Regions from separate parts of the Weizmannia acidilactici genome, predicted to be linked through region 2. Evidence: predicted binding sites of a transcription regulator. Region 2 holds the regulator's gene; the other holds the start of a gene.
The links. Region 2 encodes LexA, which represses DNA repair genes until DNA is damaged. Its sites were predicted from a motif close to CGAACATATGTTCG; they were not measured.

Region 1 (7,638 bases), on a different contig from region 2:
TTTTTTGCCGATTTCCGCAAATCATCGGCAGCCTGTACAAGCTCCTCCTCATAGTCGTCCCCTTTGCACATTTTTGCGCGGGTAAACGTCCATGTATTCATTTTTTCATAAAGATTTTGCCATGGGCCGGTGCTTGCGGAAAGCAGCCTGTCCACAACCGCCACATCATCCAGATAATTTTCCGCTCTGGGTGCCGGACCGCCCGGCTGTTTGGAGAGCTCATACGCTTCTTCCAGCATTTCTTTGGCCGCCTGCAGCTGAAGGCGGATATCTTCTTTCACAGGCGCCATAAACGGAAGGGCATCCAACTCCGCCCGATCCCCCACAGCGTACATTTCCACCATTTTATCCAGCCATCCGGAAGGATCCGGGTGGGAACGGGAAAAATCGTACAGTCTCCGGATCAAATGTTGGAGCTGTTCGTCGCTCCGATCATTTGAAAACGTGTCGACCACACGGTAAAAGGCATCATTATCCTCTTTCCCGTATTCAGCTTCAAACAAATCATCCAACACTTCATCGCGCAAAAGTTCCGCTTCCGTGTCATCCGCAATCCGGAAACCCGGATCAATGTCAATCAAATAATAGTATTTCCGGATCACTTCGAGGCAGAAAGAGTGGAGCGTGGAAATGGAAGCTTTATTCAGCAGACTCAACTGCTTCCGTAAATGGCGGGAGTCCGGCCTGCTGCTGATAGCAGCTTCAATTGCTTCCCCGATCCGATGACGCATTTCGGCGGCAGCGGCATTCGTAAAGGTAACAACCAACAGTTCATCAATATCAAGCGGATCTTCTTCGTCCAATAGTTTTTGGATAATCCTTTCAACAAGCACCGCCGTTTTCCCGGATCCGGCCGCAGCCGCCACTAGAATATCCTGCCCTTTTGCCATGACGGCTTTCCACTGGTCGTCCGTCCATAACGCACCGGCCGGTTTAGCAGGAATAGCTGTTTTCATCTTTTTCACTCTCCTTTCGCATTATTTCCAGAATTTCTTCCTGTTTTTGTGGGGTGATGATCCGGTAACGATTTTCTTCCATCGACTGGTCGAACTGGCATACCGACCGGAACGGGCAAACCGCGCATGCTGCCTGTTTTTTGATTTTATACGGCGCGATATCGGTGGCGCCGGACATGATCGCATTGCCGGCTTTCATATAAATATGGCGCACATATTTGCGGATCGTTTCGAAATCTTCTTTGCTGGCGACTTCGGAACGGGCGGTTAATTTTCCGTCTTTTTTCAGGCCTGCCGCTACGATTGCGCTGTTTCCCGACTCAAGCGTCTTATCCATGAGTGAAATGACTTCCGGACTGTCCAGCATCAACCCCCGCATCCGGAAATCTTTTAAAATTTTTTCTTCGATTTCTTCTATGGTTAAAATCTTATCCGCAGAAATGAGCGGATCGTGAAGATGGAAATACAGCACGCCCGCCGGAAGGCTTTCTTTTCCAATCAGCTGACGGGAGTAAGTCATGATGATATCCAAATAAGTGAGCACCTGCAAGTCTAGCCCGTAATAGACATCCGTTAAATCGAACTTGTGTGCGCTTGATTTGTAATCGATCACCCTTACGTAAACGCCGTTTTCATTCTCCACTTTATCGACGCGGTCGATCCGGCCCTGCAGCTCCATTTTCACCCCGTTTTTCAGCGTAAACGACAGCGGCGGCAGCTCTTTTTTCGGTCCGAAGGCAAGTTCCATCGCAACCGGTTCGAAGCCGCTCCTTTGGGCATGCACGCTTAAAATATAGGACGCCCTTCCAACAACCTGCTCCAGTTTCTTTTTAATATATTGGTAGCGTTTCGTACTCAGCAATATTTGGTGCTGTAGTTTCGGCGCCAGATCGTCCACCGCCGCTTTTGCCAATTCCATGCTTTGCTTCTTGCTGATTTTGGACCACGGAATGCCTTCCTGCTGCAGTTTATCGGAAATCCATTTCAGCGCCCCGTGGAAAAGGTCGCCGATATTCGGGGCATCAAGGCGGAAGACTTCGCGCTCGCGGAGTTTCAGCCCGTATGTCGCAAAATGTGAAAACGGACAGACGAAAAACTGCTCCATTCTCGACACACTGGCTAAAATATGGTCTCCGTACAATTCTCGGCTCGTTTTTTCGGACAGTTTGCGCGCCTTGTTTTGATAAAACAAACTTGAAAAAGCATGGGCGGCCCCATTTTTCCATTCCGGGTTTCCAATATAGAAGTTATAAGCATCCCACCAAAAACTGGCCATTGGATAGCCCCTTTTCTTCAGCTGCAACTGGGAAGTGACAAAAGCAACGGCAGCCGCCGGATGGGAAATATATGCGATTTGCTGATCATCTTGCAGTTCGGCCGGATCATTCACCCATAATCCCCCACCATGTGACGGGAACATATCCTGCATCCGTTTGATATAAGGGGACGCAAGCAGCGCCTTCCCTTCTTCATCGGCAAGAGGATAAGATAGGACAAGCCTTTCCGAAGGCGTCGTCAGCGCACGGTAAAAAATAAATTCTTCATCCAAAAGACGCACTTTGCTTCCCGGTGTGATCTCCATGCCTTTCAACAGCAAATATTCGCGTTCCTCATCATTTAGGATCCCCTCTTCGGTTATTTTGGCCGGCATCACGCCATCATTCACCCCGATAATAAATGCCAGTTTTACATCCGAAAGGCGCGACTGTTCCAAATCGGCCACCAACACTTGATCCAAGGCAGGCGGGACGATCGAAAATTTCAAAGACTCAAGCCCCGTTTCGATAATGGACGAAAATTTCTTTAGATCTGCAGGGTCATCGCCAAAAATTTCCACGAACTGGTCCAAAAGGCCCATCACTTCATTCCAGGCCTGGTCATGTTCCCTGGCGGCGACAAGATCCCCTTCTTCTTCCTTAATTAGCCGTAAATTTTCCAGTTTTCTTGGAATCTCCAACTCTTCCAAATAAAGATACAGCGCTTCGCACAGCGCACGCCCTGTCTTAGCCCGCTTCAGCCGCCGCGATAGGCGCAAAACCGGCGCTGTGATCAACAACCGCAGCTCATTGATTTCCTGTTCAATTTTTCTTTCTTCGTCGGTTTGCGGCAGATTTTCCAGCTCAAGGCCCCTGATGCGCCTGTACTCCCATCTTTTTCTGCCCGTCCATCGTTCCCCCTGGATCCCATAAGCAAGGACATAGTTTTCAAGCCGATCCATTTTTTCACGCAGCCTATGGATGTTTTCCCCAAGCGGAAACAATAGGTCTGTTTTTACCGCCCGGAAAACGGGTTCATAGCGCCAGTTTCCCCGGATAATTTCCAAAGTGGAGCGGACCAGCTCAATTAGCGGATGATTGAGCATCGGCCGTTTCCGGTCAATAAAATACGGCACCTCATAATCATAAAAAACCGTTTCGATTAACTCCTGGTAGGCATCTCCGTTGCGGACAAGGAGGGCGATATCCCGGTAGCGGCACCAGTTTTGCATGACAGCATCCCGGATCGCACGGGCAATCCCCTCAATTTCCGCCCGCCTGTTATTTGCCTGCCAAATTTCCACCCTGCTTTCATCCAAAAAAGATGGAAACGGCAGTTCTTCAAAGCTGGACTGTAAAAAGCGCAGGCTTTCATGCCCGAACCGGACCGGCTCATGGAGCACAACATCTTCTTCCATGTCAACCTGGCCTGAAAGCGCCAGTTCATAAATGGACGCATATGCTTCCCCCGGCATCCGGAACAGGTACAAATCATCGGGGCGGGCCCTTCGGAACGCCCTGTCCGTTGCCAGAGCAACCGTGACGCGGCGGCAAGTTTTCAAAAGTTCCGTGATGACCAAATATTCCTGGGGGGTAAAAGTGTGGAAACCGTCAATATAAATTTCCGCCTGCTGCAAATAGCGGGAATGCGCGATCGCAGAAGCAAGCAGGCGCAAGTAATCTTCCGAATCAATGTATTTGCCTTCCAATTTTTGTTCATAGGCGCTGTACACGATTTCTAAGTCATGCAGCTTATCCGACAGAACTTCTCCTTTTCCTTCTTTCCCGAGTTCTTCCCGCTGCTCTAAAAGCTGCTCCGGTGTAACACAGGAACGTTTAAATTCTGTCAATATCTGCTCAACATGGTCAATAAATCCGGCCTTATCCGCCGCCCGTCCAAACACGGACAGTTCTTCTTTTTTATCTTCTAATATTTTCCGAATGAGCATATTTAAACCTGAACTAGAAACGTGGCTGCGGCTGATGCCGCCAACTTCTTGCAATATTTTCCATGCAAGGCGCGTAAAGCTGTACACCTGGGCACGGATCATGCCGCCCAGATCCGGGGCATGTGCAAGCCGTGTTTCCGACAAAAATGTCATCTGCTCCGGAACAAGATAAATCAAGGGGGAGCCGGATGGATTTTCAAGCAGTTTCTGTCTGATTTCGCGGTGGATGAATTCCGTCTTCCCCGTCCCGGGACGGCCGATAATAAATCGAAGGGACACTCGTTTCACTTCCTTCTATCCGATCATTCCAATTTCTTCATAACACGCTTCCATTTGCCGAATGGCGTAAACACACGGAAACCGCAACCAAAATTAGAACATTTGTTCTTTTATTTTAAATCATATTTACGGCTTAATCAAGTTTTTTGTGCTACTCCGGTTCGGGGCGCGCTATACGAACCACAATGCACAAAAATAAGGTACCGCCGCCTTCGGGAAAGTCCCTTTTTAAGCTGCGGTGCCGCATTAAAAACGCACCCTTTTAATCCCCGTCAAACAGATCAAACAGCCCTTTTGCTATGCTGCCTTCATCCCTGGAACCGCCGAACTGCGGCATTGCCGCAAACACACGGCTTGCGAGACGGCTGAAAGGGAGGGACTGCACCCAAACCGCCCCCGGGCCGCGCAATGTGGCAAAGAACAGCCCTTCGCCGCCGAACAATGCAGTTTTAATTCCTTTAACAAATTCAATATCATAATCAACGGTTCTTGTCATGGCTACAAGGCAACCTGTATCAACCCTTAATGTTTCCCCGGGTGCCAGTTCACGCTTTTGGATCGTGCCGCCTGCATGGATAAAGGCAAGGCCGTCCCCTTCAAGCTTCTGCATGATAAAGCCTTCGCCACCAAAAAACCCGGTGCCGATTTTCCGCTGGAATTCGATACCAACCGAGACCCCTTTTGCTGCAGCCAAAAAGGCATCTTTTTGGCAAATTATCTTCCCGTCGTGTTCACTTAAATCCATCGGCACGATTTTGCCCGGGTAAGGCGCCGCAAAAGCGACATGCTTCTTATCGTAGGCTTCATTCGTAAAAGCGGTCATAAATAAGCTTTCACCGGTAATTAGTCTTTTTCCGGCCGAGAACAATTTCCCCATTAAGCCGCTCTGGCTGCCCGATCCGTCGCCAAAGATCGTTTCCATCCGGATGCCGTCTTCCATCATCATCAAGCTACCCGCTTCGGCAATGACCGTTTCCTGCGGGTCCAGTTCCACTTCGACAAACTGCATGTCGTCCCCATACAGTTTGAAATCAATATCATGGTTGTTCATTTCCATACCTCCATTCAAAATCGCTTTCCCCTGTATACGAATCAACTTTGATTTTGTTCCATTTTTATTTTTCGGCTCAACCGGGCTTCCACTCTTTTCCCGACAAACCATAACACGGCGATGGCCAGCAGCACAATTCCCGTACGAAGCGGCTGTTTCAAAAGCGATGCAATATCATGCCCAATAAAGCTGATGATGAAAATGGTGATCATTTTGCCGGCAAATACAGCCAATAAATATTGGAACCAGCGGATCGCGGAAAGGCCTGCCACGATATTAACGACAGCCGAGGGGGTGAAAGGAAAACAGAGCAGCACAAAAAGCGGCGCAAACCCGTGGCGGTCAAGCCAATCCATCAGTTTTTTCACATGGCGGTGTGTCTTTAAAAAAGCAAGAAAACGGCTCTGCCCGTACTTTCTTACGGAGAGGAATACAAGAAAAGCCCCCGTGCATGCCCCGAACCATGATAAGAGAAACCCTAGCCAAAGCCCAAATGCGTTGGCATTTGCCATGACAATCAGCACCATGGGCAAAAAGGGTAGAAAAGCCTCCAAAACGAGCAGCCCCGTCCCTAAAATAGGCCCGAAAGAACGGTATTGGGTCATTAGCTGCATGAAGTTTTCCATCGTTAGCCAATCTTTGAGCAGTTCCAGGTTCATATTCTTCTTGTACTCCTCCATTTTCAATTCGCTTTTAGTGTACCATATCACCGATGTATTATTTTCAATCGACTCCCACTTTTATTTTTGGTCTGGTGAACTCACGGTATTTCGGGGCTCCAGCTGGTAAAGCCATTCCAGTTGCTTCCTATGTCCAATGCCGGTTCCGGGTTCCCGATTGCACGTAAAAAATATTTGAAATGGATTCATACTGCTTTCGCCAATATGTGTCTGACAAACAGCACCTTTTAGCTGTTTGCTTGCAAGCTGCGGACGATGGAGTACAGCGCATATAAATCTTTTTCCTCTCCAAACGGCGATCGTTCCTTTCTTTAACGATTCATAAGTAAATTTCGATTTTCCACTTCAATTTTCCTTTTGTAACCAGATCAATTTCCTGTCCAAAGTATTCACTTTATCGAACAAAAAGGCAGGGAGCCCTTCCCTGCCTGCCGCCTAAAACCAATACAGCCCGTGATCCCCAAAATCCTCAAACACCTTAAACCCTTGTTGCTTTAAAAAAAGCAATCTTGCCCGCCTGATTTTAGCTTCATAAGCAACCTGCAATGATGCCGCATTGTGATACTGGTTCAAAAATGAGCCGTGGCTAATCGGCAAAATAAACGTTTGGTTGTTGGAAAAAATGATTTTTGTTTTCCCCCCCTCTTCAGGGTAATGGTCTTTGATATGCCTGGAAACCAGCCAGATACAATCCGGCTTAGTTGGCGATTTAGTTGGAAAAAGTATTGTGGATGTATGGGGATCTATAATTATGGGCGGTTTATGGCGGACATTAATTAAGCGTTTCGTTGAATTTTTTCTTCCTTCAAAGTTGCTTCCAAAATTTTCACAACTTATTTTAACAATTTCTAAAGGACTGTCCTGCACATAAATTTCCTGATTGACTTCGAGAACTTTTGAACCAGCCTCACTTCCATCACTGTAAGGAATAATCGCCATAGTATACGGACAAATTTCATACTCTTTCAGTTGCAAACATCTTCCCCCCAATAGCATTATTCATAACTCTATTATAGTACAAAATTCCTCAATTTCTAGTATTTTTTTCAAAAAATGCGTATTTTTTTCCAATTCATTGTTTCAGAAAAGGCAAATTTTTTTGATTGATTTTCGTTTGAAAACTCTATATAATAAAAAAAAGCGAAAAGGGTGATCATACATGGAGAACAAAAAATCTTATTCTGACCTGCCAAAAGAAAGTGCGATGACCCAGATCCAAATGGAAAAATTCGTGGAACACATTTATACTGACATGCTGCTAAATGAGATCATGTTGAACAAACAAAAAGAGAAACTGCTGGAACAAATCGACCATGTACTTGATCTCCGGGACAAAGAGCAGTTCATGGAGCTAACGAATGAACTCAAAAAAATCAATTTACAATTCGGATGATTCGGGCTGCGGCAAAGCGGTCAAAACCGGTTTGCACCGCCCTTTTCTTTTGCTCAAATAGCCGTTAAATCCAA
Region 2 (7,638 bases):
TTAAAGCAAAATTAAAACCGTGGCCATATCCGCCATCTGACATCATGATCACCTTCTTTGCGGGAGATATTATAAAATATGCGGTTTTGGCGTAAGAGAAAGGGCAAAGCATGGAATTACTTTGAAAAAGGGCAAGTGTAGTAGAATAGAAAGTGCTTCATTTATTGAAAATCACCAATAACGTCTAGGACAATGATTATACGTAACAACATTTCTTCTTACAGGTCTAACAAAGTGTCTAGGAACAGTAAAGACGTTTACACGATTAACTTCTACTAATGGGTGGATAATAGGTTGGACACGAGGGAAAAAACGATTTCGAATCACATATTTTGGCCGACAAACTATTGGTCTAATATACAATTAACCTCACCACCTTGTTCACAAGATAGTACATGATATTCTGAAAAACAAAAGTACGAAATAGCTAAACATGGAAAATTTTAAAATTGTATTAAGAACTATGTTTAAGGCGATCCGAAACTGTTACAGAATGGAGTGAAAAAACGACAGTTGGACAGCTAATCAAAGATATAGAAAAATTGAAGATGAGTCAAAGTGAGCGTTTATTCCAGAAAGGTATGAGTCTCCGTTTATAACCAGTGAATTTAAAGTTAGTGAAGACCGAAACCTTGAAGGAGAGCGAAAACAATGAAGACTTTAAAAAGCAGCTGCCGTTATTTGAATATCAAGTCTCCTTTGATGATGTAAATCAATATTACCGACATTTTGTCCTAAGTGTGGAAGTGACGAACAAAAAGATGAGAAGAAAAAATTACAGTGTTATATTTGAAACTTTCAGGAAGTGTGTTAGAGGAGAAATTTAGTTCGCAGTACGAGCAAACCGCGAAATATGAAGGAGAACGCTATGAAAGCATCAGAATCTAAGATTTAGAGTAAATAAATCCGAAACATTTAATCTTGTTGGTAAGTTGAATTATTATTACAAAAAATAGTATAGTTATAAATAGGAATCTGGATAATAATTGGATCGTGATTATACAGGGAGGGAAGAGTGGATGATAGTGCTGAACCAGATGCTCTATTGGTCGGAAAGAATTGCCGATTTCGATCAATTTATTTTGGAAGAAAAGAAGCGCATGATAAGGGAAAACATTGATTTGTCCTGCTTAGAACTGCAATACGGCTGGATTTACAAAAAGGCGGATGAACTGGCAAAAGAATGCATGATTACAAACTCGGGAGCCACCATGCGCCGGTATTTGGACAAACTGTGCGAGCGAAGCTGGCTGTCAAAACGGATAAACCCAAAATACCGTTGGGATAAAACGATGCAATACCGGGTAAACCTTACCAAAATTCAGCGCGATCTCGCAAAACTGGGTTATGTTTTGGAAGGTTACAAACTGCCGGTTTTTAATGATGACGGAGCGGAATTTCAAAATGAAAATCCGGGCCATCAGGATGAAAATCCAAACTTTCAAAATGAATGTTCGGACGATCAGGTTGAAAATACATACTTTCAAAATGAAAATTCCAACGATCAATATGAAAACCCATGCTTTCAATATGAGCGCTCAAACGTTCACGATGAAAGTGCAATACCAAAGACTACTTCAGAGATTACTACAGAGACTACGGCAAAGATTACTTCTTCTTCAATAGAGCACTTTCCCGTTTTTGAAAAAGGTGAGGAAACAAAGAATGTAATCGCGTTTTATGAACAAAACGGCTTTGGAACAGCTGGTTCCTATATTGCCGAAAAAATTTTTACATGGTGTGATGAATTAACGGCGGAACTCGTGATAGAAGCGATGAAAACTGCAGTGGAACACGGCGTAGCAAACTGGAGATACTGTGAAACGATCTTAAAGGACTGGGCGGGGAAAAATGTGCAAACAGTGGAGGAGGCGCGTGCATTGCAGCTGGAATTTATAAAGCGGCGGCAGAGGCATTCTGGAATCCGGAGGAAAGAAGTGCTTCCCAGCTGGTTTTCGGAATTCGAGCACAGTTTCCTTGGCAGTTCTGCATTGCAGGAAAAAAGCCCGGAAGATATCGCCGCCCTGCGGCAACGCCTTGAAAAAATAAGGGAGCAGTATCGAAAAAAAGAAGCGGTCAAATCTTGACCATTTTAAAAACTTTAAGAAACGCAGCAAATCCATCGCTCGGAAAATTTGCTTCGTTTTCCGGTCCGCTGGTTAACCGGAAGGGCTGGCTAAATCAGCAAAAAAAGATGGAGGTGGAAGGTGCCGGCTTCCGACGATTCCCGTTTATTCGGGCGTACGTCCAGGCCGGCAACCGATGGAAAGGAAGGGGAAGAAGATGCGGGGGAAAATGGCGGCATCGGCACTACTTAAACACCGTATCGAAAAATCGTTCAATGCCTTCTTCGTTCAGCGCGCTCGTATTTTCCGTAACGCCTCTCATTTTTTTAACCAGCATTTTTTCTAAAAAGTTCATTTCGTCCAGCTTATATGCGTATCCTAACACTTCTTTGGCTACGGCGTGTTTCCGCAGTGCTTCCGGAAAGGCATGGTTAAATTCATCTATGACTTTTTTGCGGTCTGTTTCGCCGGCGCATAAAAAGAGGCCGACACGCTTCTGCAAAAGGATGTCCAAATGGTGTTTGATAAATTTGGTAAGCGGTTTCTGGATTTTTCCCAGATAAATGGATCCGCCGATCATGATGTTTTTGTAATCTGAGAGATTTGGCGGTTCTTCTTTTAAAATATTAATGGATAAAATTTCTTCCGGCGATTTTCTTAAGAGAGACCTGACAATGCCCTCAACCGTCCCGTGCTTGGAAGCGTAAACAACAATGTTGTTCATTTTTCTCAGTCCTTTGCTTAAAGTAACTTCATTAAAACTCCCAATATTAGGATAACCCTAAACAAAGGGATTGTTTACTATTTTTTTGTTACATTTTACTAATGATTCGAGAAAATTCGTTTTACCAGTACTAGCCGCAGAATTTCTTGCCCAAGTATGTTTTGGGAAAAATATACCTCATTACGGTATTTCGGCATTCATAATATCTTTAAATCTCGCATATCCTCTATTAAAAAAGAAGCAGCAAACAAACTGCTTCTCTCTACTTCAATGCACCATTTGACGGTACAGGCCGATGACTTTACCTAATATGGTTACATTTTTCAGAATGATCGGTTCCATTGTCGGGTTTTCAGGCTGCAGCCTGAAATGGTCTTTCTCTTTGAAAAACCTTTTGACGGTTGCTTCATTTTCGTCCGTCATGGCGACGACGATATCCCCGTTATCGGCGGTCTGCTGGGAACGGACAATGACGTAATCACCGTCCAAAATGCCCGCATCAATCATGCTCTCGCCTTCGACTTCCAACATATAAACAGAATCGTCGGAAGGGACAAGATGTTCCGGCAGCGGGAAATACTCCTCGATATTTTCAATTGCCGTAATCGGGATGCCGGCAGTGACTTTCCCGACAACAGGCACATTTACAACATTTTGAAGAGGAATTTCTTCTTCATGGTCCAAAATCTCAATCGCCCTCGGCTTCGTAGGGTCGCGCCGGATCAGCCCCTTGCTTTCAAGCCTGGCGAGGTGGCCGTGCACAGTCGAACTGGAAGCAAGGCCGACAGCTTGGCCGATTTCCCTTACGGAAGGGGGATAGCCTTTTGTCCGTACTTCCTGCTTAATGAAATTTAATATATCCTGTTGCCGTTTTGATAGTTTGGTCATAAAATTCCACCTCGTCGTTCAATTGTGATCGGCACATCCTTACAGCCGCACCTGCGAACGGCGGTGTGCCATTATTTGCTATTATTATATCACGCCGAAGAAGAAAAAACAAACATAAGTTCGAAAAAACTATTGACTAAAACACATGTTCGTTTTATAATTTTATTATCCAAACATCGAACAAATATTCGTGGAAGGGTGATGGCGGTGGCACGGTTATGGAAACAGTATAATTATGTTATGATTTTAATAGTTGTAATACTCATTTTAGGCTTTTATATGATTGCAAGTCTGCAGGACCGTTCAAGCTGCAGGGAGATTGTTGTCGGGGAAGGGCAAACACTTTGGAACATCGCTGACCGGTATGCCAAGGCCGGTTCCATGAACAGGGAGGAATTCATTCGTTGGGTGGAGGCCCATAACGATATAGATGGGAATATGATCAAAGCCGGCGAAAAAATCGTCATTCCGGTTGAAAAAAACGGCGTGCCGGGAAACGAAAATGAAATGGCATTTAAGTAAGAAGCAGGAGATTGGGAAAATGAAAGTCGTTTTATATTGCAGAGTAAGCACGGATAAAGAGAGCCAAGAAACTTCCCTGCACAGGCAGCGGGAAGAGCTCGAAAAACTTTCCGCAAGGCTCGGGTTCGAAGTGGCGGCCGTGATCGAAGACAGGGCGAGCGGATATGACCTGGACAGGCCAGGTGTGCTCGACCTGCTCGAGCTTTTGGATGCCGATCGGATCGATGCGGTGCTTGTCCAGGATGAAACGCGTATCGGACGGGGGAATGCAAAAATTGCACTCATTCATTTTTTATATAAAAAAGGGGTAAAAGTATATTGTTATGCCCAAAACGGGGAATTGGAGCTGTCGGAATCCGATTCCATGGTATTGAAAATAGTCAGCATGGTGGAAGAGTACCAGCGGAAGCTTCACAATTTAAAGATCAAGAGGGGCATGGAGCGTGCAGTAAAAAAAGGCTACCGCCCGCAAAAAAATTTAAAGGGACACGGCAATGTGCACGGCAAGGAAAGGAAAGATGTTCCGGTTGAAGAAATCGTCCACTTGCGCGAAAATGGTCTGACTTTCCAGGAAATTGCCGCCACTATGCGCGGATTCGGCTACCGCGTTTCAAAGGCAACTGTGCACCGGAGATACCAGGAATATATGGAGGAAAAGGGTTTTTCGGAATAGGGCTGTGTTGCCGGTGCACATCCGTTGCGGGCACGCCCGTTTTTTAGTAAGATAACTTAAAAACATGAAGATAAGGAGAGAAACGATGCTTTCTAAGGACAAAATGTCAAGGATTAATGAATTGGCGCGAAAAGCCAAAAACGGCGGGCTGACGGATGAGGAAGCAAAAGAACAGTCCAAATTGAGAAGCGAATATTTGCAGGCGTTCCGTTCTTCTATGAAACAAACAATCGAAAATGTCCGCGTCTTTGACCCTGACGGAAATGACGTCACACCGGAAAAAATCAAGCTCATTCAAATGAAGCGGAAAATGCACTAACGGCCCCTGAGTGGGCTTTTTGCATAAATAAATGTGTGCGGGCATACCAGCCTTTTTGCGCTGAAAGCCTGTAAGAGCTGTAAAAAAGTTGTGTTATTGGTTTAACTTGCCTTAATATAGGAATGTAACCACCGAGAGAAAGGATGATTAAGATGTTTGATAAAACGGATGAACTGGCAATCACGACGATCCGTACGCTGTCCATCGATGCCATTGAAAAAGCGAAATCGGGCCATCCCGGGTTGCCGATGGGGGCTGCTCCGATGGCGTACACGCTTTGGACAAGGTATATGAACCACAATCCTGAAAATCCGCACTGGTTTAACCGGGACCGCTTTGTATTATCCGCCGGCCACGGTTCTATGCTGCTGTACAGCCTGCTTCATTTATCCGGCTATCCGTTAAGCATGGACGAAATTAAAAATTTCCGGCAATTCGGAAGCAAAACCCCTGGCCATCCTGAATTTGGGCATACAGAAGGCGTTGAGGCAACGACCGGCCCGCTTGGACAAGGCATTGCGATGGCGGTCGGCATGGCGATGGCGGAAAGGCATCTGGCGGCAGTTTACAATAAAGAAAATTATCATGTCATTGACCACTATACATATGCGCTTTGCGGCGACGGGGACTTAATGGAGGGCGTTTCCGCGGAGGCGGCATCTTTGGCTGGACATTTAAAATTAGGCCGCCTCATTGTCTTGTATGACTCCAATGATATTTCCCTTGACGGTGAATTAAACAAGTCGTTCTCTGAAAGCGTTGAAGGGAGATTTAAAGCTTACGGCTGGCAATATTTGCGCGTGGAAGACGGTAATGACATCGGGGCCGTTGCAAAAGCCATTGAAGCAGCCAAGGCCGATACAACCCGCCCGACGCTGATTGAAGTGAAAACAATCATCGGGTACGGTTCCCCTAACAAATCTGGTAAATCCGCCGTCCACGGCGCTCCGCTCGGGGAAGAAGAACTGAAACTGACTAAAGAAGCGTATAAATGGACGTTTGAGGAAGACTTTTATGTACCGGATGAAGTATACAGCCGTTTCCGCGAATTAGTCATTGAAAACGGCGTGAAAAAGGAAAAAGAATGGCAGTCTTTGTTCGCTGAATATGAACAACAATATCCGGAACTTGCCGCAGAGCTGAAGCTTGCCATCAAAGGGGAGCTTCCGGAAGGCTGGGATAAAGAGATTCCGGTTTATGAAGAAGGGAAAACGCTGGCGAGCCGTGCATCAAGCGGGGAAGTGCTTAATGCGGTTGCGAAGCGGCTGCCGTCATTATTCGGCGGTTCTGCCGATTTGGCCGGTTCTAACAATACCCGTATGAAAGAAGACAAAGATTATTTACCGGATGTTTACGAAGGACGCAATATCTGGTTCGGTGTCCGCGAATTTGCGATGGGCGCGGCATTGAACGGGATGGCCCTCCACGGCGGTGTGCATGTTTACGGCGGCACATTCTTTGTTTTCTCGGACTACCTTCGTCCGGCTATCCGGCTTGCTGCACTCATGGGACTCCCGGTTACGTATGTGTTTACGCATGACAGCATTGCGGTCGGGGAAGATGGTCCGACCCATGAACCGGTTGAACAGCTTCCGTCACTGCGCGCAATGCCGAATTTGTCCGTCATTCGTCCGGCTGATGGCAATGAAACGGCGGCAGCTTGGCGCCTCGCTTTAACATCCAAGGATCATCCGACAGCACTTGTCTTGACGCGGCAAGGGCTGCCAACGATCATAGGAACGGCCGAAACAGCGCAGGAAGGCGTTTCGAAAGGGGCTTATGTCATTTCACCGGCCCAAAAAGAAACAGCCGACCTCCTTTTGCTTGCCAGCGGCTCGGAAGTCCACCTGGCTGTAGAGGCCCAGAAACAGTTGGCAGGAGAAAATATTGATGCAGCTGTTGTCAGCATGCCGTCCTGGGACCGTTTCGAACAGCAAAGCCAAGAATATAAAGAATCCGTTCTGCCTAAAACCGTGAAGAAACGTCTTGCAATTGAAATGGCTTCCTCGTTCGGATGGGAAAGATATACCGGCGATGAAGGCGATATTTTGGCAATTGATACTTTCGGTGCGAGCGGAAAAGGCAATACGGTTGTGAAAGAATACGGGTTCACCGTTGAAAATGTCGTTGCGCGCGCGAAAAAACTATTGGATTTATAATCGATAAAATAAGAGCCTGCTTGATGCGGATTTCCGCAAATGGCAGGCTCATTTTTGTGTTTGCAGGGTGTAAAAACCGTTAACGGTGTTATTTTCGACACAACTTACAGAATTTTATAACACCGTACGACAACTTTTTTGAGGCTTTTCCATTATAGTAAGGGTAATAATGACGTTGGGAGTGATGCATGCATGCGGACTTATTATATTTATTTAATTGAAGAAGAAATTGCGCAGTATTATTACGGCAGGGAACGCATGTTTTTTGATCTGTTCAATCAATATTC

Region 1: a site for LexA is predicted at 4,536-4,549, ahead of addB (helicase-exonuclease AddAB subunit AddB). Genes of this name have one in related genera too.

Annotation. Positions count from the first base shown of each region.
Region 1 is NZ_BKZR01000006.1:91,656-99,293, forward strand. Features, by position in the region: gene addA (helicase-exonuclease AddAB subunit AddA) at 1-956, opposite strand, end outside; gene addB (helicase-exonuclease AddAB subunit AddB) at 934-4,440, opposite strand; gene GBH70_RS03720 (TIGR00266 family protein) at 4,703-5,491, opposite strand; gene GBH70_RS03725 (TVP38/TMEM64 family protein) at 5,533-6,150, opposite strand; gene GBH70_RS03730 (competence protein ComK) at 6,607-7,146, opposite strand; gene GBH70_RS03735 (IDEAL domain-containing protein) at 7,331-7,564, shown strand.
Region 2 is NZ_BKZR01000020.1:2,643-10,280, reverse strand. Features, by position in the region: gene GBH70_RS08915 (YjcZ family sporulation protein) at 1-43, opposite strand, end outside; gene GBH70_RS08905 (DnaD domain-containing protein) at 1,020-2,087, shown strand; gene GBH70_RS08900 (flavodoxin domain-containing protein) at 2,311-2,790, opposite strand; gene lexA (transcriptional repressor LexA) at 3,058-3,678, opposite strand; gene yneA (cell division suppressor protein YneA) at 3,880-4,200, shown strand; gene GBH70_RS08885 (YneB family resolvase-like protein) at 4,220-4,873, shown strand; gene GBH70_RS08880 (DUF896 domain-containing protein) at 4,959-5,192, shown strand; gene tkt (transketolase) at 5,345-7,351, shown strand; gene sirA (sporulation inhibitor of replication protein SirA) at 7,544-7,638, shown strand, end outside.